3 regions of the Nonomuraea sp. NPDC049607 genome follow, and region 2 is predicted to be linked to each of the others. Evidence: riboswitches for the same ligand, from Rfam matches in the RefSeq annotation. Region 2 holds a riboswitch; each other region holds the start of a gene.

Region 1 (7,679 bases), on a different contig from region 2:
ATCGCCATGTCGGACGCGAGCCCGCCCGGAGCCAGCGCCTGGCCCACCGGGACGACCTTGATCCCCATGACCAGCTTGCCGACCGTCTGGCCGTTCGACTTCGTCATGAAGAACTCGTAGACCACCCAGATGGCGGTCGTGACGATCGTCGACAGGATGGCGATGACGAAGGCCGACATGAAGCCGGACGTCGAGCCGGTCGCCGAGTCGTAACCGATCGCGAACAGGCCGAAGATCAGGCCGATCACGAAGTTCACGATCCCGAGGATGACGCCGTCGATGATCCTCGCGACCAGACGCTGCCACCACTCCGCCAGAGGGGCCGGAGCGCCCGGGGGCTGCACGCCGACGGGCTGACCGTAGGGCTGGCCGTAGCCGGGCTGACCGTAGGGCTGCGACTGCTGCTGCTGGCCGTATGCCTGGCCGTACTGCTGCTGGTCACCGTACTGCTGTTGCCCGTAGCCCTGCTGCTGCTCGCCGTACTGCTGCTGGCCGTAGCCCTGCTGCTGCTCGCCGTACTGCTGCTGGCCGTAGCCCTGCTGGCCCGAGGCGGGCTGCTGGCCGTAACCCTGCTGGCCGTACTGCTGCTGGGCGTAACCCTGCTGCTGGTCGCCGTACTGCTGCTGGCCGGAGGACTGCGGCTGCTGGCCGTAACCCTGCTGGCCCTGCTGGCCGTACTGGGCCTCCTGGCCGTAACCCTGCTGCTGCTGACCGTAGTCGGGCAGCGACTGGGGCTGCTGGCCGTACTGCGGCTGCTGGCCATAACCCTGCTGGCCCGAGGCGGCCTGCTGGCCGTACTGGGCCTCCTGGCCATAGCCGGGCTGGGTGTACTGCTGGCCCGAGGACTGCGGCTGCTGGCCGTAACCCTGCTGCTGGCCGGAGGCGGGCTGCTGGCCGTAACCCTGCTGGCCCTGCTGCCCGTACTGGGCCTCCTGGCCATAGCCCTGCTGCTGCTGACCGTAGTCGGGCAGCGACTGGGGCTGCTGGCCGTACTGCGGCTGCTGGCCATAACCCTGCTGGCCCGAGGCGGCCTGCTGGCCGTACTGGGCCTCCTGGCCATAGCCGGGCTGGGTGTACTGCTGGCCCGAGGACTGCGGCTGCTGGCCGTAGCCCTGCTGCTGGCCATATCCCTGCTGCTGGCCGTACTGGGGCTGCTGGCCGTAGCCCTGCTGCTGGCCGTGCTGCTGTTGCTGACCGTATTGGGGTTGCTGGCCGTAGCCCTGTTGCTGCTGCTGGCCATATGGGGGCTGGCCATAGGCGTCGTCCGCCCGGTAGCCGACCACAGTCACGTCCGGGTCGGGCTCACCGGGGCGACGGCCCTGGTGCTGCCCGTACTCGGGGTTCTCGCCGGATTCGTCCTGTGGATACGGCGGCTGTCCGGTGCTCACCGTGTCACCTCGCTTCGAGTGCGCATGTGGCACGTGTCAGGACACATGCCTGTGCTGCCCAACGTATCGACATAGGTATCAACAATCACCTTTCCAAGTGGTCAAGGTCCGCGTCACCCGATGTCAGATGCAGCAGCATGCGGGTGTTGCCAAGGGTGTTCGGTTTGACGTGTTCCAGATCAAGGAACTCCGCCACACCCTCGTCGTACGAGGCCAGCAACTCGGCGTAGACCTCGGGTGAGACCGGCGTGCCCTGGATGGGGCGGAAACCGTGCCTCGCGAAGAAGTCGACCTCAAAAGTCAGACAGAATACACGTCGCAGCCCCAGATCCTTCGCCTGCCGGACGAGTGCCGAGACGATCCGATGCCCGACCCCCATTCCCCGGCACGCCGGATCGACCGCCACCGTACGGACCTCGGCGAGATCCTCCCAGAGCACGTGAAGCGCGCCGCAGCCGACGACCTCCCCGCTCAGCTCGGCCACCCAGAACTCCTGGACGTCCTCGTACAGCGTGACCGTGGCCTTCTCCAGGAGCCGCGGACCCGCGCCCGCGTAGGTGTCCACGAGACGCCTGATCGCGCGCACGTCGGGCGTGCGGGCACGCCTGACCACGACCGCGGTCTCGGGGACTGCCACTTCGGCCACCTGCTCCATGGCTCTCCAGGGTACAGATCTCATTACGGCTCAGCCCTAAATCCCACGTCTCGGGCATCTCATCACATGCTGTGTCCAGATGAACACGCCCCGACCTGGAGCTTTCCTCCAGTCGTCACCCCCCAGAATGCTGGACAAAAGGTGCAGAAGCCCGCTTCCGTACGGCTACCCACGAGATCACCTTGTGACCCTTCAGTTGTGAAACCTCTACAGACTCGGTAGTTCCGGTTGAGCGCGAACCCGGAGTGCATTAGTGTCCAGCGACGATGTTCTCCGCGTAATGCGCGCGGAAAGACACGCCCAATTCCCGCAAGGGAAGCCGGGGAACCACCGGTGGCGAGCACCTCGCGCCACCACTCGGGGTGAATCCGATCATCTCGGTAGGGCTGCTCCGGCCCGAACCCGTCAGCTAACCCGGCCGGCGTCGATGAGAGGAGCTTGGTTGGTGAAGCGGACGCTCGATCGCGAGGGGAAGCCGGGGGGCAGGCACGCCCGTCCCCGGGAGCAGGCCAGGCGCTCACGTCGCCTCGGCGTCATCGGCGCCGCCGTCGCCGCGATGCTGTTCGCCGTACCCGTCGGTTCCGCCGCCGCCGACCCGAAGCCGTCGCTCTCCGAGCTGGCCGACCAGGTCGAGAAGATGCACGAAGAGATCGAGACGCTGACCGAGGAGTACAACGGGCAGCGCGAACGGCTGAAGTCCGCGCAGAAGGCCAACGACGCCGCCCAGAAGACCCTGGCCACCAGCGAGTCCGACCTGGCCGCCAAGCGCGCCAGGGCCACGCTGCTCGCCCAGAACGCCTACATCACCGGCGGCCTGGACAAGGCCCTGGTCTTCGCCCAGTCCGACGACCCTGAGACCTTCCTCGACCGGGCCGCGACCACGTACGCGCTCGAACAGCAGCAGGGCGAGGAGGTCAACCAGCTCGCCAAGGCCATGGAGGCCGCCGAGCGCGCCAGGTCGGGCGCCAAGACCCGCATCGCCGAGGTCCAGAAGATCGTCAGTGATCTTGAGGGCAAGCGCTCGAAGATCACCAAGCTGGTCGCCAAGGTCGAGAGCAACCTCTACCGGCGGGCCGTCGGCGAGGCCGGCCGCCCCGGCACCCGCGCCGTACGCGTCAACCTGCCGGTCATCGGCAACGGCAAGGCCGCCCAGGCCGCCAAGTGGGCCCTCACCCAGCAGCTCAAGCCGTACGTGTGGGGCGCCGAAGGGCCGCGCTCCTACGACTGCTCCGGCCTGGTGATGGCCGCCTACCAGCGCGTGGGCATCTCGCTCCCCCACTACACCGGCGACCAGTGGACGGCCGGCACGCACATCAGCCGCGACCAGCTCCGCGCCGGCGACCTGGTCTTCTTCTACAGCGACCTGCACCACGTCGGCATCTACATCGGCGGCGGCATGATGGTCCACGCACCGCAGACCGGCGACGTCGTCCGGATCTCCGCGCTCGGCAATCGGCCGTTCGCCGGCGCCGTGCGCATCGCGGACTGACCGGCGATTCACTTCGGAGTTCCGCGCCGTCAGATGAGCTGGCGGCGCGCCGCCCACGCCACGGCCTCGATCGCCGTGGCCACGCCGATGCGGTCGCAGATGCCTCTGAGCCGCCGGCGTACGGTCCGTCCGCTGATATCCAGCCGTCTCCCGACCCGGTCGACGGTCACCCCTCTGGCCAGTTCAGCCAGTAACGCCAAATCCGCGTGGCTCAGCTCAACGCCTTCAGTGAGCACATCCACCGGGAGCCCTCCCCCCAACAGCAGAACTCGGACCTTTCAGTGGAGCAAAGCCGCTCGTCTCGGTGAAGGTAAACGCATCGCGGAAAGGTCGTCAAGCACGACAATCGCCGCCCTTGACCAGTGCTATTGACATGATCACTTATATGTGACGTACTCCGCATATGTCGGCACGCCACGGTCCGCTATGAACGGTCCAAACGATCAATTCGGCGGCCCGGTCCAGCCCCCCATGAGCGCCACCGACCTCCTGGGTTTTGATCCCTCGGATCCGCAATTTGTGCGCGATCCGTACGTCCGATATCGAGAGCTCCGCGCGGCCGGGGCGATCTTCAGAACGCGCGGCGGGCTGCTCGTCACGACCACGTACGAGCTGTGCGCGGCCGTCCTGCGTGACCCGATGTTCGGTCACGGAACGTCCGCCCCCGTGGCGGAAGAGGCAGGTCAGCCCGGCAGGTCGTTCCTGCTCATGGACCCGCCCGATCACACCCGGTTGCGGAACCTTGTCAGCCGCGCGTTCACCCCGCGCATGGTCGAACGGCTCAGGCCGCGGGTCGAGGCGATCACCGCCGACCTGATCGGGCGGTTGCCGGAGGAGACGGAGCTGATTTCCGGCTTCGCCCACCCGCTGCCGGTGATGGTGATCAGCGAGATGCTCGGGGTGCCGCCGGAGGACCACGAGCGCTTCCGCGGATGGAGCGAGGCTCTTGCCCGCGGACTTGACCCGATGCTGACAGACGCTCTCATGTCGGAAACGGAGCGTTCCAGGAACGAGTTCCGCGACTACTTCCGCCGCCTGATCGCCCTGCGCCGCGAGCGTCCCGGTGAGGACCTCCTGAGCGCCCTCGCGCGCGTCGAGGAGTTGACCGAGGCCGAGTTGCTGTCGACCTGCGTGCTGCTGCTCGTGGCCGGCCACGAGACCACCGTCAACCTCATCGCGAACGGCGTGCTGAACCTGCTGCGGCACGGCCTGCTGCACCGCGCCGCCGAGCGGCCGAGGGAGGTGGTCGAGGAGGTGCTGCGCTTCGATCCGCCGGTCCAGCTCACCTCCAGGATCGCGCTGGAGGACAGGGAACTGGGCGGCACGCCGGTGCCCGCCGGCTCGGCCGTGCTCGTGCCGATCGGCGCGGCCAATCGCGATCCGGCCGCGTTCGCCGATCCCGACCGGTTCGACCCGGGCCGCGAGCCCGGCCGGCATCTCGCCTTCGGGCTCGGCCTGCACTTCTGCCTGGGGGCGACGCTGGCCAGGATGGAGGGCGAGATCGCGCTGTCCGCGCTGGCCGTGGCCGCGCCGAAGATGGAGGCCGCCGATCCGGAGCCCCCGTACAAGGAGAACGTGGTGCTGCGCGGGCTGGCCCGGCTGCCGGTGCGGCTCAGGCGGTAGCGTCGTAGCGTTCCCTGGCGGCCTCGACGTCCTCGATGTGCTCCTCGGCCCAGGTCTTGATGGCGATCACCAGCGGCATCAGGCTCTCGCCGAGCGGGGTGAGCGCATAGTCGACCCGTACCGGCACCTGCGGCGTCACCCGGCGCGCCACCAGGCCGTCGCGCTCCAGGCCGCGCAGGGTCTGGGTGAGCATCTTCTGGCTGACCCCCGCGATGTGCCGGGACAGGTCGCTGTAGCGGCGCTCGCCGCGGGCCAGCGCGCTGAGCACCAGCGTGACCCATTTGTCGCTGAGCCGGTCGAGCAGCTTGCGGGAAGGGCATTCGGCGAAGTAGGCGTCGAAGGCCAGCCTGGCCTGGTCACGCCGCTGCGCCGCCGTCGTTGTCGCCACCGTCTCACTCCTTACCGTATGTTACGCACTTCCAGGTGCCTACTTACTGAGAGAGAGTAGCTCTTCCTAGGGTCATGGGCATGACGAACATGCGTGCACTCATCGGCGGCTCCGGCGCTCCCCTGCTGGTGTCCGCGCCGCTGCCGGAGGCGGGGCCCGGCCAGGTACGGGTTAAGGTAGCGGCGGCCGGGGTCAACCCCTTCGACCTGGCCGTGGCGGCCGGGGCGCTGGCCTCGTACGGGCTGGCCAGGAAGCTGGACTCGTACGGGATCGGCTTCGACGCGGCGGGGACCGTGGACCAGGTGGGCCCGGGCACCTCCTTCACCGTGGGCGAGGACGTCGTGGGGCTCTCCGCGCGGCTGGAGCTGCCGTACAAGGCGCAGGCCGAGTACGTCGTGCTGGACGCCCCGGCCGTGGCCCGCGCCCCGCGGAACGTGAGCCCTGCACACGCCTCCACGCTGCCGCTCAACGGCCTCACCGCCTGGCAAGCGCTCGACCGGACCGGCGTCGGCCCAGGGGGCACCCTGCTGGTCACGGGGGCGGCGGGGGCCGTCGGCGGCTACCTGGTCGAGCTGGCCGCCGTCCGCGGCGTCAGGGTGGTGGCCGCCGCCGGCGCCGCGGACGAGGAACTGGTACGCGGCTTCGGGGCGGAATGGTTCGTCCCCCGCGAGGAGGACCTGGCCGAGGGCGTACGGGCGCGGGTCCCCGGCGGGGTGGACGCCGCCGTGGACGCCGCCGTGCTGGGCCTGCCCGCGCTCGACGCCGTACGGGACGGCGGGACCTTCGTGGGGCTCACGTCGGGGGCCGCGCCGGTGCCGCTGCGCGGGACGGACGTGGCCACCGTGCTCTTCCGCTCGGACGCGGGGCAGCTCGCGGAGCTGGTGCGCCTGGTCGAGGCCGGACGGCTGACGTTGCGGGTGGCCGACACGTACCCGCTGGAGAAGGCCGCCGACGCCCATGCCCGCCTGGCCGAGGGCGGGCTGCGCGGACGCCTCGTGCTGGTGCCCTGACCGCCCTGACCGCCCGATCCGGCGCCCCGCGCATCGGCGGGGCGCCGGAGGACGGCTCAGTGAGTGGGCTTGACCAGCGGGAACAGGATGGTCTCGCGGATGTTCTTGCCGGTGAAGGCCATGATCATCCGGTCGATGCCGGCGCCCATGCCCCCCGTGGGCGGCATCGCGTACTCAAGGGCCTGGAGGAAGTCCTCGTCGAGCTGCATGGCCTCCAGGTCGCCGCCCGCGGCCAGCAGCGACTGCTCCACCAGGCGGTGGCGCTGGTCGATCGGGTCGTTGAGCTCGGAGTAGCCGGTGCCGAGCTCGGTGCCGAACCCGATCAGGTCCCACTTCTCGGTCAGCAGCGGGTTGTCGCGGTGGAGGCGGGCCAGCGGCGAGGTCTCCAGCGGATAGTCCATGACGAACGTCGGCTGCACGAGCGTGTGCTCGACCAGCGCCTCGAAGAGCTCCTGGACGAGCTTGCCCGAGCCCCACTTCGCGTCCCAGTGGACCTCGCGACGGTCGGCGATCTTCCGCAGCTCATCGAGGGTGGTCTCGGTGGTGATCTCCTCGCCCACGGCGTCGGACACCAGGTCGTAGAGCCTGACCCGGGGCCACTTCTCCGCGCCGAGGTCGATCTCGACGCCGTCGTGCACGACCACGGTGGTGTCCAGGGCGGCCACGACGGCCTTCTGGTACATGCGCTGCGTCAGGTCGGCGATGTCGTTGTAGTCGAGGTAGGTGCCGTAGGCCTCGAGCATGGTGAACTCGGGGTTGTGCGTGGAGTCGGCGCCCTCGTTGCGGAAGTTGCGGTTGATCTCGAAGACCTTCTCGACGCCGCCGACCACCAGCCGCTTGAGGTAGAGCTCGATCGCGATGCGAAGGTAGAGCTCCATGTCGTAGGCGTTGATGTGGGTCTTGAACGGCCGGGCCGTCGCGCCGCCGTGGATGGGCTGCAACATCGGGGTCTCGACCTCGAGGTAGCCCTCCTCGTGCCAGAAGTCGCGCACCGCGCGCACGGTCGCGCTGCGCACCCGGGCCATCTTCCTGGCCTCGTCGTTGACGATGAGGTCGACGTAGCGCTGGCGCACCCGCGCCTCGGGGTCGGTGAGGCCGACGTGCTTCTCCGGCAGCGGGCGCAGGC
Region 2 (7,679 bases):
CGAGAACGACATCAACCTGGCCGCCGTCGGCGAACACGCCCACGGGGCCGGCCGCGGCAAGGCCAACTTCGCCCTGGTGTCCATCGGCACGGGCGTCGGCATGGGCATCGTGATCAACGGCGAGCTGTACGTGGGGGCGCGGGGGGCGGCCGGGGAGGTCTCCTACGTCCCGGCCGCCGAAGAACCGGCCGCCGCCGCCGCGCAGAGCGCCGACTCCTTCGTGGCGGGCGGGGACTCGTTCGCCCAGGGTGCCGACGCGTTCGCGCACGGGGCCACCGAGGCCGTCACCTCCGCCCCGGGTGTCGTGCGCGCCGCGCGGGCGGCAGGGCTGGAGCTGGAGACGGCCAGGGAGGTCTTCGCCGCCGCCGCCGACGGGAACGAGGCGGCCAGGTCGGTGGTGGAGGCCGAGGGGCGGCGCATCGGCGGGCTGCTGGTGGCGGTGGCCGCCGTGCTGGACCCGGAGGTGATCGTGCTGAGCGGGGGAGTGGGCCGCAACCTCGACCTGCTGGGCGCGTCCGTCGAGCGCCGCATCACCGAGCTCGGGCCGCTGCGTCCGCGGGTGGTGGCCAGCGTGCTCGGCGACAGCGGCGTCCTGCTGGGCGCGGTCGCCCACGCCAAGTCCCGCGCCTGGGACCTCATCTTCGACGCCCGCAGACACTGACCCCCGGCCCCTCGGGCCCCGGCCCCCCGGGCTCCCCGGCCCCCGGCCCCGGACCCCCGGAGGCTACGGGGGCGGCGCGTTCGGGTGGCGCGCCTTCGGGCGGTGCGGGTCTGGGGGGCGCGCCTTGCGTGCTTTGGTGGGGGTTTGGGCTCTGCGGGGGGTGGGGGGCGCCTTTACGATGTGGGGGTGGCCGGCCTCCTTCGTTCCGTGTGGCGCGAGCCTCGTCCCCCTGGCCCGCCGGTGCGGGTGTGGCGCGACTGGGCGCTCGTCGCGGCGCTCGTGCCGGCCGCGGTGATCGAGGGCGTCCTGCGGCCCGACCTCCGGTGGCCGGTGGTCTCGACGGCCGTCACCGTCGCGCTGATCCCCACGCTGCTGTGGCGCCGGACCAGGCCGCTGCTCATGGTCGCGCTCGTCTTCGGCGTCACCACCCTGGCCCCGCTGCTGACCGGCGGCGAGCCGGTGGAGACGTACACGCTGGTCTTCGTGACGATCGTGCTCTACGCGCTGTTCCGGTGGGGTTCGGGGCGCGAGGCCGGGATCGGGATGGCGGCGGGGCTCGTCGCGGTCGGCCTGTCGCTGGCCTCCGGCCGCATGGCGATCGGCGACGTCGTCCCGGCGCTGGGCGTGCTGGTCGCGACCGTCGGGCTGGGCAGCGCCTTCCGGTACCGGGCCGGCGCGCGGCTGCGCGAGCTCGACCAGGTCAAGCTGCTCGAACGCGAACAGCTCGCCCGCGACCTGCACGACACCGTCGCCCACCACGTCTCGGCCATGGCCATCCGCGCCCAGGCGGGCCTGGCCACCGCCGCCTCCGAGCCGGGCGCGGCCACCGACGCGCTGCGGGTGATCGAGGCCGAGGCGTCGCGCACGCTCGCCGAGATGCGGGCCATGGTCCGGGTGCTGCGCAGGAACGAGCCGGCGGAGCTGGCCCCGGGCCGCCACCTCGACGACCTGCGGCAGCTCGCCGGCCGCCCGCGGGTCGGCCCGGCCGTCGAGGTGGAGGTCGCGGACGGGCTCGGCGACCTGCCGCCGTCGGCGGGCGCCGCGCTCTACCGCATCGCCCAGGAGTCGATCACCAACGCCCGGCGGCACGCCCGCCACGCCACCCACATCACCATCCGCGTCACCGCCGACGACGCCGCCGTCCGCCTGACCGTGAGCGACGACGGCGACCGCGCCGGTGGCGTCGCCGCCCCCGGTTACGGTCTCATCGGCATGATCGAACGCGCCGCCCTGCTCGGCGGCACCTGCGAGGCGGGCCCCAACCCCAACCGGGGCTGGACGGTCACCGCCGTCCTGCCCAGGGAAGCCGCATGACCGACCAGCGGCAGCCGCATGACCGAGCAGGGGAAGCCGCATGACCGACCGACGGGAGGCCGCGTGACCGAGCAGCGGGAGGCCGGGGCCATCCGGGTGCTCGTCGCCGACGACCAGGAGATCGCCCGCACCGGGCTCAGGATGATCCTCGACGCCCAGCCCGGCATCGAGGTCGTCGGCGAGGCCGGCGACGGCAGGCGGGCCGTCGAGCTGGCCCGCCGCCTGCGTCCCGACGTGTGCCTGTTCGACATCCGCATGCCCGGCCTCGACGGCATCGCGGCCACCCGGCAGCTGGCCGGGCCCGACGTCGCCGACCCCATGGCGGTGGTCGTGATCACCACCTTCGACCTCGACGAGTACGTCTACGCCGCCCTCCGCGCCGGAGCCAGGGGCTTCCTGCTCAAGGACGCCGGCCCAGCGCTGCTCGCCCAGGCGGTGACCGCGGCGGCCGGCGGCGAGGCGCTCATCGCCCCGAGCGTGACCGCGCGCCTGCTGGCCGCCTTCGCCGGGGCCGGGCGTACCGAGGCGCCCGCGCAGCCGGTCGAGGCGCTGACCGGCCGCGAGGAGGAGATCCTGCGCGCGGTGGCCCGCGGCCGGACCAACAGCGAGATCGCCGCCGAGCTGCACATCTCGCTCAGCACGGTCAAGAGCCACGTCGCGAGCCTGATGACCAAGCTCGGCGTGCGCAACCGCGTCGAGATCGCCATGTGGGCCTACGAGACCGACCGCGTACGCACCTGACCCCGGCGGACGACCGACTCGGCCACCGCCAGGTTGATCACCCAGCCCGCGCCGACGAGCAGCGCCCGGCCCAGCTCGCCGGGTGGCCCGAAGGCGGCCAGCCCGAACGCCAGGGTGAACGCCTGCGTGCCCGCGCCGAGCCCGATCGCGTACCCGCGCGTCATCCAGGCCCGATGCCGGGCGACGTCGCGCCGCCGGATCGCGGCCAGGCCGAGCAGGAGGCAGGCGGCCATGGCCGTTCCGAACAGCAGCCGGAAGGCGGCCAGCAGCGTGCCGTCGCCCGCCGGAAGGTCGGAGAAGAGCGTCAGCCACAGCCCTGACAGCGCCGCGACCAGCCCGGACGCCACCAGCGCCCGCCCCGCCACCCGGTGCCACCCGGGCCGCCGGGCCCGGAACCCGGCCTGGAACTGGAACGTGCCGAGGACGCAGAACGCCAGCGACGCCGGGATGTGCAGCAGCACCGGCACGGGCATGGCGAAGAACCGCGCGTTGTCGGCCGTGACGGCGGCGCCGGAGGCCAGCTCGGTCACCCGGAGGGCGCCGGCGACCAGGGGGACGACGCTGAGCGTGAGCAGCCCGGCGGGTGCGATCCATCTCATGGGGGAGAGCGTGACGGCCGCGGCCGTGCCGGGTCATCGCGCGGACGGCCCCTCCCCGTTCGCACCATCGGCGGGACGGGCCGTCGTACTTTCGGCCATCGAGCCGTCGCCTTTCGACCGTTGAGCGTCCGCGCAGGTCGCGCCCACACTGACGGCACATCCACGAGGGAGGAAACGATGAAGGCCTACGTCCTGCGCAGGTTCGGCTCGCCCGACCAGCTCGTCCTGACCGAGGTCGAGCGGCCCGTGCCGCGCGACGACGAGGTGCTGATCCGGGTGCGGGCCACGTCCGTGCAGCCCTATGACTGGCACTTCATGCGGGGAGAGCCGTACCTGGCCCGGGTCATGGGCGGCGGGGTCGGGCTGCTGCGGCCGAGCATCGCCGTCCTCGGGGCCGACGTGGCGGGGGAGGTCGAGGCGGCGGGCAAGGACGTCACGCTGTTCCGCCCCGGCGACGAGGTGTACGCGATGTCCCTGCGGGGCGGCTTCGGCGAGTACGTCTGCCTGCGGCAGGACGAGGTGGCCCCCAAGCCGCGGGGGCTGTCGTTCGAGCAGGCGGCGGCGGTGCCGATGGCGGCCAACACCGCGCTGATCGCGCTGCGCGACGAGGGACGCGTGCAGCCGGGCCAGAAGGTGCTGGTCAACGGCGCGTCCGGCGGTGTGGGCACGTTCGCCGTGCAGCTCGCCAGGTCGATGGGGGCCCACGTCACCGGCGTGTGCGGCGGGCGCAACGCGGACCTGGTCCGCTCGCTCGGCGCGGACGACGTCGTCGACCACACCAAGGAGGACTTCGCGGCCTCGGGCCGGCGCTTCGACCTCCTCATCGACGTGGCGGGCGGCCGCCGGCTGTCGGACTGCCGTCGCGTGCTGACCAGGAAGGGCACGTACGTGCTGGTCGGCGGGCCGGCCGGCCGCTGGGTGCAGCCGGCCGGCCACATGTTCGCCGCACTGGCGTCGGCGACCTTCGTCCCGCAGCGGATCGTCAGGGCGGACGTGGTCCGCTGCGGGAGCAACAGGGCGAACCTGCTGACGCTGACCGGGCTGATCGAGCAGGGGGAGGTCACCCCGGTCATCGACAGGACCTTCCCGTTCGGCGAGATCCCGGCGGCCGTCCGCTACCAGGAGGAGGGACACTCGCCGGGGAAGGTCGTCGTCACAGGGTCGCGGTGAGCATCGCGGGGGCCGGGGCCTTGCGGAGCTGGGCGTAGTCGGCCCAGCGCTTGACGCCCTGGGGGTCGGGGCGTACCGCGCCGACGAAGGCCTGCCTGCGCCACTGCGACAGGCGTTCCTCCTTCACCACGTCGCCGGTGTGGGGGGAGTGGACCATGTAGCCGGGCTTGGAGATCATGCCGACGTGGCCGAGGCCGCTGAAGAACACCAGGTCGCCTGGTTTGAGGTCTTTCCAGGCGATTTTCTTGGAGAAGGCGCCGTACTGATCCGCGGCGACTCTGGGGAGCTCGATGCCGGCGTCCTCGTAGGCCCTGAGCATGAGGCCCGAGCAGTCGTAGCCCCGCTCGCTGGCGCCGCCCCACACGTACGGGGTGCCGCGCTTGTCCATGGCGTATTCGAGGGCGACCTTCCAGGCCGGTTTCGGCACGTGCCGTTCCTGGACCTGTTTCACCTGGGGGCCGGTGAGGGTGATGGCGGGGGTGGGGTCGGCGGGAGCGGCGGGCGCGAGACCCGCTCCGCCCGCCGCCACCGCCAGGAGAATGGCGATGCTAGACAGGGGACTGTCCTTCCACGTGGCCGGCCGGGTTAGCTGACGGGCTCGGGCCTGGAAGTAGCCCTACGGCGGTGCTTGAGAGCGGTGCCGATTCGCCCCGGGGGGAAAGATGGGTCCCCGGCTCCACGCAGCGGCTGCGTGGATTAGGCTCGTCGGACTCTAACGAAACGGTCAAAAGGTCGCAATCCCCCCAAAACGGATTGTCCGGAGATTGAGATGATGTGTTCGTCAGCCGAGACGAGCCGGTAAGGTACCGCCCATGGAGTCGCGTAACATCCGCCTGGCCGTCATCCCCGGGGATGGCATCGGCGCCGAGGTCGTAGCCGAAGGGCTCAAGGCCCTGGAGGCCGTGGGCACGAAGATCGAGCCCACCCACTACGACCTGGGCGCAGCCCGCTACCACCGCACGGGCGAGACGCTGCCCGACGCGGTGCTCGAAGAGCTGCGCGGCTACGACGCGATCCTGCTCGGCGCCGTGGGCGACCCCAGCGTGCCGCCGGGCATCCTGGAGCGCGACCTGCTGCTCAAGCTCAGGTTCGAGTTCGACCACTACGTCAACCTGCGCCCGGTCAAGCTGTTCCCCGGCGTCGAGACCGCGCTGGCCGGCGCCACCGCCGAGCACATCGACATGGTCGTCGTCCGCGAGGGCACCGAGGGCCTCTACGCCGGCACCGGCGGCGTCATGCGGCGCGGCACGCCGCACGAGATCGCCACCCAGGAGTCGCTGAACACCGCCCACGGTGTCGAGCGCGTCGTGCGTTACGCCTTCCAGAAGGCGCAGTCGCGGCCCCGCAAGAAGCTCACGCTCGTCCACAAGACGAACGTGCTCACCTTCGCCGGCGACCTGTGGCAGCGCACGGTCAACCGCGTGGCCGAGGAGTTCCCCGACGTCACCACCGACTACAGCCACATCGACGCGGCCTCGATGTTCTTCGTCACCCAGCCCGAGCGCTTCGACGTGATCGTCACCGACAACCTGTTCGGCGACATCATCACCGACCTCGGCGCCGCGATCGCCGGCGGCATCGGCCTGGCGGCCAGCGGCAACATCAACCCCGAGCGCACCTCGCCGAGCATGTTCGAGCCGGTGCACGGCAGCGCGCCCGACATCGCCGGTCAGGGCAAGGCCGACCCGACCGCCACCATCCTGTCCGTGGGCATGCTCCTCGACCACCTCGGCCTGCACGCCGAGGCCGCCAAGGTCGAGCAGGCCGTGGCCGCCGACATCGCCGAGCGCGTCACCGGCCGCGCCGGCCGTTCGACCAGCGAGATCGGCGACGACATCTCCGCGCGAGTATCCGGCTAGGACCGTCTAGCCCCGTACGCGCCTGGCGGTCCCGACGAGGACTGCCAGGCGCTTTTTGGCGTTCAGAGGGTTGAACCCATCCCAACTGCCTCTTGCCATCCCAAATGGCAAGACAATAGGAAGTACGAATACTGCTCGTGGGCAGTAGCTTTCAGGATCGTAGATTCGCAGAGAGTAAGGACCGTCGTCATGACCATCGCTCAGAAGCTCAGCTTCGACGTGCAGCATTCCGACCACGCTCGCACCGCGGCCGAGCGGGAGCAGGTACTGGCGAACCCCGGGTTCGGGCAGGTCTTCACCGACCACATGATCACGATCGACTACACCGAGGGCCAGGGGTGGCACGACGCCGCGCTCCTGCCGTACGGGCCGCTCCTGCTCGACCCCGCGACCTCGGTCTTCCACTACGCGCAGGAGCTGTTCGAGGGACTGAAGGCGTACCGGCAGATCTCCGGCTCGATCGTGGCCTTCCGTCCGTACGCGAACGCCGCCCGCTTCAACCGCTCGGCCGAGCGCATGGCCATGCCGGAGCTGCCGGAGGAGGCGTTCGTGGAGTCGCTGGAGCTCCTGGTCTCGGCCGACAAGGAGTGGGTGCCGACCACCGAGGGCCACAGCCTCTACCTGCGTCCGTTCATGTTCGCCACGCAGGCCGGGCTCGGCGTCAACTACCCGTCGAAGACCTACAAGTACATGGTCATCGCCTCGCCGGCGGCCTCGTACTTCGCCGGTGGCATCAAGCCCGTCTCGGTGTGGCTGTCGACCGAGTACACGCGCGCCGCGCCCGGCGGCACCGGCTTCGCCAAGTGCGGCGGCAACTATGCCGCCGCCTTCGTCGCCCAGCGCCAGGCCGTCGAGAACGGCTGCGACCAGGTCGTCTGGCTCGATGCCCACAAGCACGAGTACGTCGAGGAGATGGGCGGGATGAACCTGTTCTTCGTCTTCGGCAACAAGCTCGTCACCCCGGCGCTCACCGGCACCCTGCTGCCCGGCATCACCCGCGAGTCGATCCTGGAGCTGGCCGACGAGCTCGGCCTGGAGACCGAGGAGCGGCTGATCTCGGTGGACGAGTGGGAGTCCGCCTGCGCCGCCGGCGAGCTGACCGAGGTGTTCGCGTGCGGCACCGCCGCCGTGGTGACCCCCGTGGGTTCGGTCAGGGGCGCCGACCGCTCCTGGACCATCGCCGACGGCACCCCGGGCCCGGTGACCATGCGGGTGCGCGAGGAGCTCGTCGGCATCCAGTACGGCGCCCGCCCCGACACTCGCGGCTGGATCCACAAGATCGCCTAGGGCGTGCCGGGGAGGCCGGCGTTCAGCCGCCGGCCACCGCCGGGATCC
Region 3 (7,679 bases), on a different contig from region 2:
GGCCTGGGCCTTGCTGTTGCTCGGCATGTTGCCGAAGTCGGTGAAGATGCTCGCCTCGGTCTGCGCGCTGGTCAGGTAGTCGGCGACCTGCGCGGCCTCCTTCGGGTGCTTGGACTGCTTGGGCACGGCCACCCACGAGCCGCCCCAGTTGCCGCCGCCGCCGGGCACCGAGGCGACGTCCCACTTGCCCTTCATGCCGTCACCGGCGTTGCCCGACACCACGCCGAGCATCCAGGACGGGCAGCCGACCGTGGCGAAGGCGCCCTTCTGGGTGCCCGCCGCCCACTCGTCGGTGAAGTTGCGCAGCTTGGCCGTCAGGCCGGACTGGCTGAGCTTGGAGGCGAAGTCGAAGCCCGCCTTGACCGCCGGGTTCTTGTCGACGATGAGGTTGTTGTCCTTGTCGAAGTAGGCGACGTTGCCGTTCTTGGCCGCCTCCTGGTACAGCACCACGTTGTAGAGCGTGTTCGTGCCGTCGGTGAACTTGGTGTCCTTCACCTTCGCCTGGAACTGCTGGCCGACCTTCATGAAGTCGTCCCACGTCGGCCACAGCGCCGCGACCTTCTCGCGGTCCGTGGGCAGCCCGGCCTTCTTGAACAGGTCCGCGCGGTAGCAGAGGCTCATGCCGCCGATGTCGGTGCCGAGGCCGAAGATCTTGCCGTCGGCGGTGACGCCGTTCTCCCACTTCCAGGCGGGGTAGTCGGCCTTGCGGCCCTCAAGTCCGTACTCCTTCAGGTCGGCCCACCACTCGGGGTGCGCCTTGGCCAGGCCCATACCGCCCTCGTCGATGCCGACGACGTCACCGGCGCCGTTGCCGGACTGCAGCCACTGGATCATCTGGGGCCAGTACTGCTGCTCGAACTGGTCGGTCAGGTGCTCTTCCTTGATCTGGATGTCCTTGTGCTCGGCGTTCCACTTCTCGATGGCGTTCTTGTAGCCGAAGTTGGAGCCGCCGCCGAAGGTCTGCACCCGGATGGTGACGGGCTCGGCCGCCGCCGCGGAGGAAGCGGGGGAGCTGCCGGCGGCCGGCGTGTCGCCGCTGCCGCACGACGCGACGGTCAGCGCCGCCGCGGCCAGGGCTGAGGCCGCGGCCAGACCGCGACGCTTGCTGATCATCATGGGAGACCCCTTCTCGGGTGAATGGTGGGGGAGGTGCACCGCGGCACGCGCTCCGCCGCGGTGGGAGTGTTTGGGAGCGCTCCCACAAAGGGTGCACTTACCGGCTGTGTCCGTCAATCCACCGAAACGGAACCGTTACCAATGGTGCGTTTTGCGCCCCAAAATCAGGATTGAAGGGCACAAAGGGCGCGAAAGGCCGTTTGGGAGCGCTCCCACCTCAAGAGACGTCTTTCGTGCCGCATCAAGGGCATGTCGCCCGGACCCTCCGTGCTTGCTCCGGGTCAGGCCCGGCTGTCACGGAGCGTGACGGCCGCCTGGCACGTTCCAACGTCCGCCCTCCGCAGAGGGGATCGCCGTTCCTCAGCAGGCGGCGGCGCGCTCGCGCAGCAGGGCCCGCTCGCGGGAGTTGCGGGTCATCGAGGCCGCCCGCTCGAACTCCGCCCGCGCCTCGCCGCGCCGGCCCAGCTTGAACAGCAGGTCGCCGCGGACGCTCGGCAGCAGGTGGTAACCCTTCAGCGACGGCTCGTCCACGATCTGGTCGAGCAGCTCCAGGCCCACCGCCGGGCCGTAGGCCATCGACAGCGCCACCGCCCGGTTCAGCTCGACGACGGGGGAGCGGGCCAGCCGGGCCAGCGACTCGTACAGGCTCGCGATGCGCACCCAGTCGGTGTCGCCGGGATCGAGCGCGCGGGCGTGGCAGGCCGCGATGGCGGCCTGGAGCGTGTACGGCCCGGACGCGCCCCCCGGCTTCTCGGCCCGCGCCAGCGCCGCCAGCCCGCGCCCGATGAGCAGCCGGTCCCACCGGGTGCGGTCCTGCTCCAGCAGCAGCACCGGCTCGCCGGACGGCCCCACCCGGGCCGCCGCCCTGGACGCCTGGATCTCCATGAGCGCGACCAGCCCGTGCACCTCGGGTTCTGCGGGCATCAGCCCCGCCAGCACCCGGCCCAGCCGCAGCGCGTCCTCGCACAGGCCGGGGCGCATCCAGTCGTCGCCCGCCGTCGCCGAGTACCCCTCGTTGAAGATCAGGTAGATGACCTCCAGCACGGACGAGAGCCGTCCCGCCAGTTCGGCGCCCTGCGGCACCTCGAACGGGACCTCCCGGTCGGCCAGGGTGCGCTTGGCCCGCACGATCCGCTGGGCGGCGGTCGGCTCGGGCACCAGGAACGCGCGGGCGATCTCGTCGGTGCTCAGGCCGCCGAGCACCCGCAGGGTCAGAGCCACCCGCGCCTCCATCGACAGCGCCGGATGGCAGGCGGTGAAGACCAGCCGGAGCAGGTCGTCCTCGATCTCGTCGGGCTCGGGCGGCTCCTCGGCGCTCTCCAGCCGGTGGCCCAGCTCGGCCAGGTTGCGGGACATGCGCTCGTTCCTGCGGATCAGGTCGACGGCGCGGCGCTTGGAGACCGTCATCAGCCAGGCGCCCGGGTTGCGTGGCACGCCCGACTCCGGCCACTGCTCCAGGGCCGCGACCAGCGCGTCCTGGGCCAGCTCCTCGGCCAGGCCGACGTCGCGGACCAGCCCGGCGAGGCCGGCGATGAGCCGCGCGGCCTCGATCCGCCAGACCGCCTCGACCGCCCGGTGGGCGTCGGAGGCCGTCACCGCCTCGATCGTCCGGGGTGCCTCGGAAGCCGTCATCGGCACATGACACCAGCCGCCGCCCGGGGTCCGCAAGCCTCGGTCAGGGCTCCCACGTGCCCAGGCGCCGGCGCATGGCCCGCTCCCGCTCGACGTCCACCGGGTCGGACGAGGCCGCGTCCGGCGCGTCGGAGGCGTCGTAGACCCGCCACACGTCCAGCGCGATCCCGTCGCAGCCCTCGGGGACGGGCACGCGCAGGGCCCACTCGACGGCCTCCTCCCTGGACTTCACCTGGATCAGCCAGAACCCCGCGATCAGCTCCTTGGCCTCGGCGAACGGGCCGTCGATCACCTTCGCGCGGCCGCCGCTGTAGGCGATCTGCGCGCCCTGCGAGCTCGGGTAGAGGCCCTCGGCGGCCAGCAGCACCCCCGCCCTGGTCAGCGCCTCGTTGTAGGCGTGCATGTTGTCGACGACCTCCTGGCTGGGCACCGCCCCCGCCTCGGTCTCCGCGCTGGCCTTGCCGACGATCATGAACTTCACTCTGCCGTCCCTTCCGCCCGCGATCGCGCCGCGGAGCCGGTCTCACCCGAGCGTCGAACGGGCGCCCGCCGGATCGACACGCGGGGGCGGATCGTTCGTTGTCCAGGGCACGGTACCGGTCGTGCGACCGCGTGGCCGATGTGCCATCCTCGGCCCATGCCCCAACCCGCAGCAGCCGGCCTCCCCGCCAACCGGGCCCTCTGGGACGAGCGCGCCCGCGTCCACGGCTCCACGCCCGCCGACAGGTTCTACGACGTGGACGCCTTCCTCGCCGGCCGGCAGACCCTCTACGCGCTCGAACGCCGCCTGGCCGGCGACGTCGCCGGGAAGGACCTGCTCCACCTGCAGTGCCACTTCGGCATGGACACGCTGAGCTGGGCGCGGCTCGGAGCGCGGGTGACCGGCGTCGACTTCTCCCCGGTGGCGGTCGCGCGCGCCCGCGACCTGGCGGCCGAGGCCGGGCTGGCGGCCACGTTCGTGGAGGCCGACACGCAGCGGCTGCCCGAGTCGCTGGCCGGGGGCTTCGACCTGGCCGTGGCCACGTACGGCGTGTTGTGCTGGATCGGCGACCTGGCCGCCTGGATGCGCGGCGCGGCCATGGCGCTGCGGCCCGGCGGGCGGCTGGTGCTGGTCGACCTGCATCCGGCCTACCAGACGGTGGCCTCGCTCGACCCGCTGGTGGCCGACTGGCCCTACGGCGGCGGCCAGGCCCACCGCGAGACGGTGACCGGCACGTACGCCGACGCCGGCGTGGTGACCGAGGCCCAGGAGACCGTCCAGTACCCGTACTCGGTGGGCGAGATCGTCACGGCGGCGGCGCGCGCCGGGCTCACGGTGGCCGAGCTGGGCGAGCACGTCGCCGTCGAGCTGGACCCGCGCGGGCTGCTGACCGAGGGCGAGGACGGCCGCTACCGGCTGCCGTTCGGGGACTCGCACCTGCCGGTGCTGTACTCGCTGGTGGCGGTCCGGCCCTGAGACGCGGCGAGCGCGCGTCCCTCGTGCGGGACGCGCGCTCGAAGCCGCGCTCGAAGCAGGGGAGGTCAGCCCGCGTACTGCGGGTAGCCGTAGCCGACGACCTGCGACTTCGGCCGGACACGCTCCTCCACCTTGCCGTTGCCGGTGTTGCCCTCGACCGTGGAGATCGTGCCGTTGCCGTTGTCCTTGACGACGAAGCCGACGTGCTGGATGGCGTCCAGGCTCTTGCTGCCGCCCCAGGAGAAGAAGACGACGGCGCCGGGCTTGGCCTCGGTGCCCCAGCGCTTGTTGGCGGCGAACCACTTGGCGTGGGCCACGGTCCAGGCGTCCCAGCCGACCTGCGGGCGGGCGCCGGTCTGCTCGCCGACCCAGGAGACGAACATCGAGCACCAGGCGGCGTTCACGTAGTCCTGGCGGCTGCCGCCGTCGCGGGCGACGGTCTCGGCGGCGCGCTGGGAGTCGGCGTACCACTTCTGGAACTTGGTGCCGCCGCCGTAGGCGTTCTCGGAGATGCCGACCTGGGCCTTGGCCACGGCCAGGACCTGTGCGGCGGTGACGTTGACCTGGGTCTCCCCGGCCCTGCCGGCCTGGGCGGCGGCCTGCGGCGCGACGGCCGAGTGGCCGGTGGAGGCGGCCGGGTCGACGCTGTCGGCGCCGGCGGCGGTGGCGTGGGCGCCGATCGCGGTGGCGATGATGGTCGCGCCGAGCGCGGCGCGGAGGTGGTTGATCTTCGGGGCACGGATGGGACGGTGCTTGGCCATCGAGGGCATTACTCCTTGCTTCCATGCCGCTTACCGGGTTAGCTGACGGGTTCGGACGTGGAAGCTGCCCTACGGCACCGAAGTGCCGATTCACCCCAAAGGACGTGGGTCCCCGGTTCCGCCCGGAGGCGGATTCAGCGGTCACAGGACGATCCTGTGAAATGTCTTGCGATGGTTGGACAAAGCCGGACAAACCGGACGTCTGCCGCGAGATGCCCCACAAGGTAATACATCGGGCAAGAAGAAGGCAAGTGCCTAAAGGCGCAGCTAGGAGAGTTGCCCCCGCGCGTCGGCCAGAAGCCCCATCATGGCAAGGGATTCGTCAAGCGGCATGACGGCGCTCTCGGTCCGGCCCTCGGCCGTGGCGGCGCGCACCTCGCGCAGCTCCCCGGCGTACCCGTTGTCGGCCGGGTCGAGCACCAGCTCCTCCGTCTCCATCGACGGCCCCGACAGCAGCACCCGCTGCGGCGCCCAGAACGGCGCCAGGATGTCGGCCCGCATCGACGTGCCCACCACGCTCGCGTCGTTGGCGTGATGGGCGAGCAGGGACACGTCCACCAGCGCCCGCCGTCCGTCCGGGTAGAGCAGCACCCCGCCCGCCTCCGCGTCGACCCCGCTCGGCGCCAGCGAGCCGGTGATCCGCAGCTCACGCGGCATGCCGAGCAGGAGCTGCGCCAGCCCGAACGGGTAGATCCCCAGGTCGAGCAGGGCCCCGCCGCCCAGCTCCGGCGCCCACAGCCGATGGGCGGGGTCGTAGGGCAGCGCGAACCCGAACGAGGCCCGCACCGAGCGGATCTCCCCGAAACGCGGATCGGCCGCCACCCGCTGGATGAGCGGGTTGAACCGCATCCACATGGCCTCCATGAGGAAGACCCCGGCCGCGCGGGCCAGCGCCACCATGCGCTCGGCGTCGGCCACGCTGGCCGCCAGCGGCTTCTCGCACAGCACGGACTTGCCCGCCGCGATGGCCGCCTCGGCCACCTCCAGGTGCTGGGCGTGCGGCGTGGCCACGTAGACCGCGTCGACGGCCGGATCGGCGCACAGGGCCTCGTAGGAGCCGTAGGCCGACTCCGCGCCCAGCTCGTCGGCCAGGGCCCGCGCCCTGACCAGGCTCCGCGAGCCGACGGCGGCCACCCGCATGCCGGGCTCGGCCACGATGGCCGCCCCCACGGTACGCGCGATGCCGCCGGTCGCCGCTATTCCCCAGGTGAAATGTCGCACGCCCGAGATCGTAGAGCGCTCAGGTCAGGTTGAACGAGTCGGGGTCGGGCCCGATGCGCCGCCCAGAGTTCATCGCGCCGATGGCCACCAGGTCCTCGGAGTCGAGGATGAAGTCGAACACGTCGATGTTCTCCTCGATCCGCGCCGGGGTGACCGACTTGGGGATCACCACGTTGCCGAGCTGGAGATGCCAGCGGAGCACGATCTGCGCGGGCGTCTTGCCGTACTTCTCCGACAGCACGCGCAGCGCCGGGTCGGCCAGCAGCCCCTTGCCCTGCCCGAGCGGGCTCCACGCCTCGGTCAGGATGCCGTTGGCCTCGTGGAAGGCCCGCATCTCGCGCTGCTGGAAGTACGGGTGCAGCTCGATCTGATTGATCGAGGGCGTGATGTCGGTCTCGTCCATCAGCCGGGTCAGGGTGGCGACCGTGAAGTTGGAGACCCCGATGGCCTTGGCCCGGCCGTCACGGTAGATCTTCTCCAGCGCCCGCCAGGCCTGCACGTACTTGTCCTGCTCCGGAACCGGCCAGTGGATCAGGAAAAGATCTACGTAGTCGAGGCCCAGGCGGGCCAGGCTCTCGTCGAAGGCCTGCTCGGCCCGCCCGTGGTCGCCGTTCCACAGCTTGGTGGTGACGAACACCTTCTCCCGTGGCACCCCGGCGGCGCGCACGGCCCGGCCGACGCCCTCCTCGTTCTCGTAGGCGGCGGCGGTGTCGACATGCCGGTATCCGGCGCGCAGCGCGGTCGTCACGGCGTGCTCGGCGTCGTCGGCAGAGACCTGCCAGACGCCGAAGCCGAGCTGTGGTATCTGCACACCGTCGGTGTTGAGCATCAGCGAGTTCATACCCTCCATTGTTCACGTGTCGTTTCTTGCGGCTTAAGCAGGCCGGGTTAGCTTGTGACGGGTCGTGCAAGGCGCTCCACCGGCTGGGGGAAACAGAGTGGTCAGACAGGCGTCGGCCTGGGTGGAGTCTCCGCTCCAGATGCTGTGCGCCGTCGAGGCCCACCACGCCGGGCTGCTCGGCCCGGACACCGTGGTCGTGCCGCGCGCCGGCCTGCGCCCGCTGCGCGCCACCCGCAAGGAGCTGCGCCGCCTCGACCTGCCTCCAGGCCTGGTGCTGGACGAGCCGCGCGAGCGCATGCCGCGCCGCGTCCAGGCGGTGGGCGACGCGTTCTCCGGCAAGGTCCAGGTGCGCTGGCTGACCTCCGACCCCGGCCGCATCGTCGTCGTGGACGACGGCCTGGCCACACTCAGGCTGCTCGAACTGCTGGCCGCCGGGCCGTACCGGCCGCTGCTGCGGGCGCGGGCGACGCCGTCGCGGGCGCGGGCATTGCTAGGTCTGGCCGCCGCGCTGCGGCTGCGGATGAGCCGGGTCTCGGTCTTCACCGCGCTGCCCGTCCCCGAGAAGCTGGCCGACGCCGTCCGCGAGGCGGGCGTCGACCTCGTGCACCACGACTTCGCCTGGCTGCGCGCCCAGCCGCCGAGCACGCAGGGC

What was found. Region 2 has a riboswitch for cyclic di-AMP ahead of AB0J97_RS06180 (C40 family peptidase). Riboswitches for the same ligand answer to the same signal wherever they lie in the genome.
Region 1: it holds a riboswitch for cyclic di-AMP, as region 2 does, so the genes downstream of both, AB0J97_RS03900 (NlpC/P60 family protein) here and AB0J97_RS06180 (C40 family peptidase) in region 2, are expected to answer to the same signal.
Region 3: it holds a riboswitch for cyclic di-AMP, as region 2 does, so the genes downstream of both, AB0J97_RS29820 (CHAP domain-containing protein) here and AB0J97_RS06180 (C40 family peptidase) in region 2, are expected to answer to the same signal.

The regions. Positions count from the first base shown of each region.
Region 1 covers NZ_JBFAOV010000001.1:789,464-797,142, reverse strand. Annotated here, with positions in the region: gene AB0J97_RS03915 (RDD family protein) at 1-344, opposite strand, end outside; gene AB0J97_RS03910 (hypothetical protein) at 453-1,463, shown strand; gene AB0J97_RS03905 (amino-acid N-acetyltransferase) at 1,474-2,043, opposite strand; cyclic di-AMP (ydaO/yuaA leader) riboswitch at 2,331-2,482, shown strand; gene AB0J97_RS03900 (NlpC/P60 family protein) at 2,489-3,532, shown strand; gene AB0J97_RS03895 (LuxR C-terminal-related transcriptional regulator) at 3,562-3,774, opposite strand; gene AB0J97_RS03890 (cytochrome P450) at 4,052-5,155, shown strand; gene AB0J97_RS03885 (helix-turn-helix domain-containing protein) at 5,145-5,543, opposite strand; gene AB0J97_RS03880 (NADP-dependent oxidoreductase) at 5,624-6,553, shown strand; gene lysX (bifunctional lysylphosphatidylglycerol synthetase/lysine--tRNA ligase LysX) at 6,610-7,679, opposite strand, start outside.
Region 2 covers NZ_JBFAOV010000002.1:397,348-405,026, reverse strand. Annotated here, with positions in the region: gene AB0J97_RS06205 (ROK family transcriptional regulator) at 1-661, shown strand, start outside; gene AB0J97_RS06200 (sensor histidine kinase) at 848-1,975, shown strand; gene AB0J97_RS06195 (response regulator transcription factor) at 2,039-2,716, shown strand; gene AB0J97_RS06190 (DUF2306 domain-containing protein) at 2,689-3,315, opposite strand; gene AB0J97_RS06185 (NAD(P)-dependent alcohol dehydrogenase) at 3,493-4,485, shown strand; gene AB0J97_RS06180 (C40 family peptidase) at 4,469-5,014, opposite strand; cyclic di-AMP (ydaO/yuaA leader) riboswitch at 5,045-5,198, opposite strand; gene AB0J97_RS06175 (3-isopropylmalate dehydrogenase) at 5,298-6,344, shown strand; gene AB0J97_RS06170 (branched-chain amino acid aminotransferase) at 6,534-7,631, shown strand.
Region 3 covers NZ_JBFAOV010000017.1:81,603-89,281, reverse strand. Annotated here, with positions in the region: gene AB0J97_RS29840 (extracellular solute-binding protein) at 1-1,116, opposite strand, end outside; gene AB0J97_RS29835 (RNA polymerase sigma factor) at 1,477-2,748, opposite strand; gene AB0J97_RS29830 (YciI family protein) at 2,792-3,220, opposite strand; gene AB0J97_RS29825 (class I SAM-dependent methyltransferase) at 3,386-4,204, shown strand; gene AB0J97_RS29820 (CHAP domain-containing protein) at 4,270-4,965, opposite strand; cyclic di-AMP (ydaO/yuaA leader) riboswitch at 4,978-5,115, opposite strand; gene AB0J97_RS29815 (Gfo/Idh/MocA family oxidoreductase) at 5,233-6,186, opposite strand; gene AB0J97_RS29810 (aldo/keto reductase) at 6,206-7,027, opposite strand; gene AB0J97_RS29805 (hypothetical protein) at 7,149-7,679, shown strand, end outside.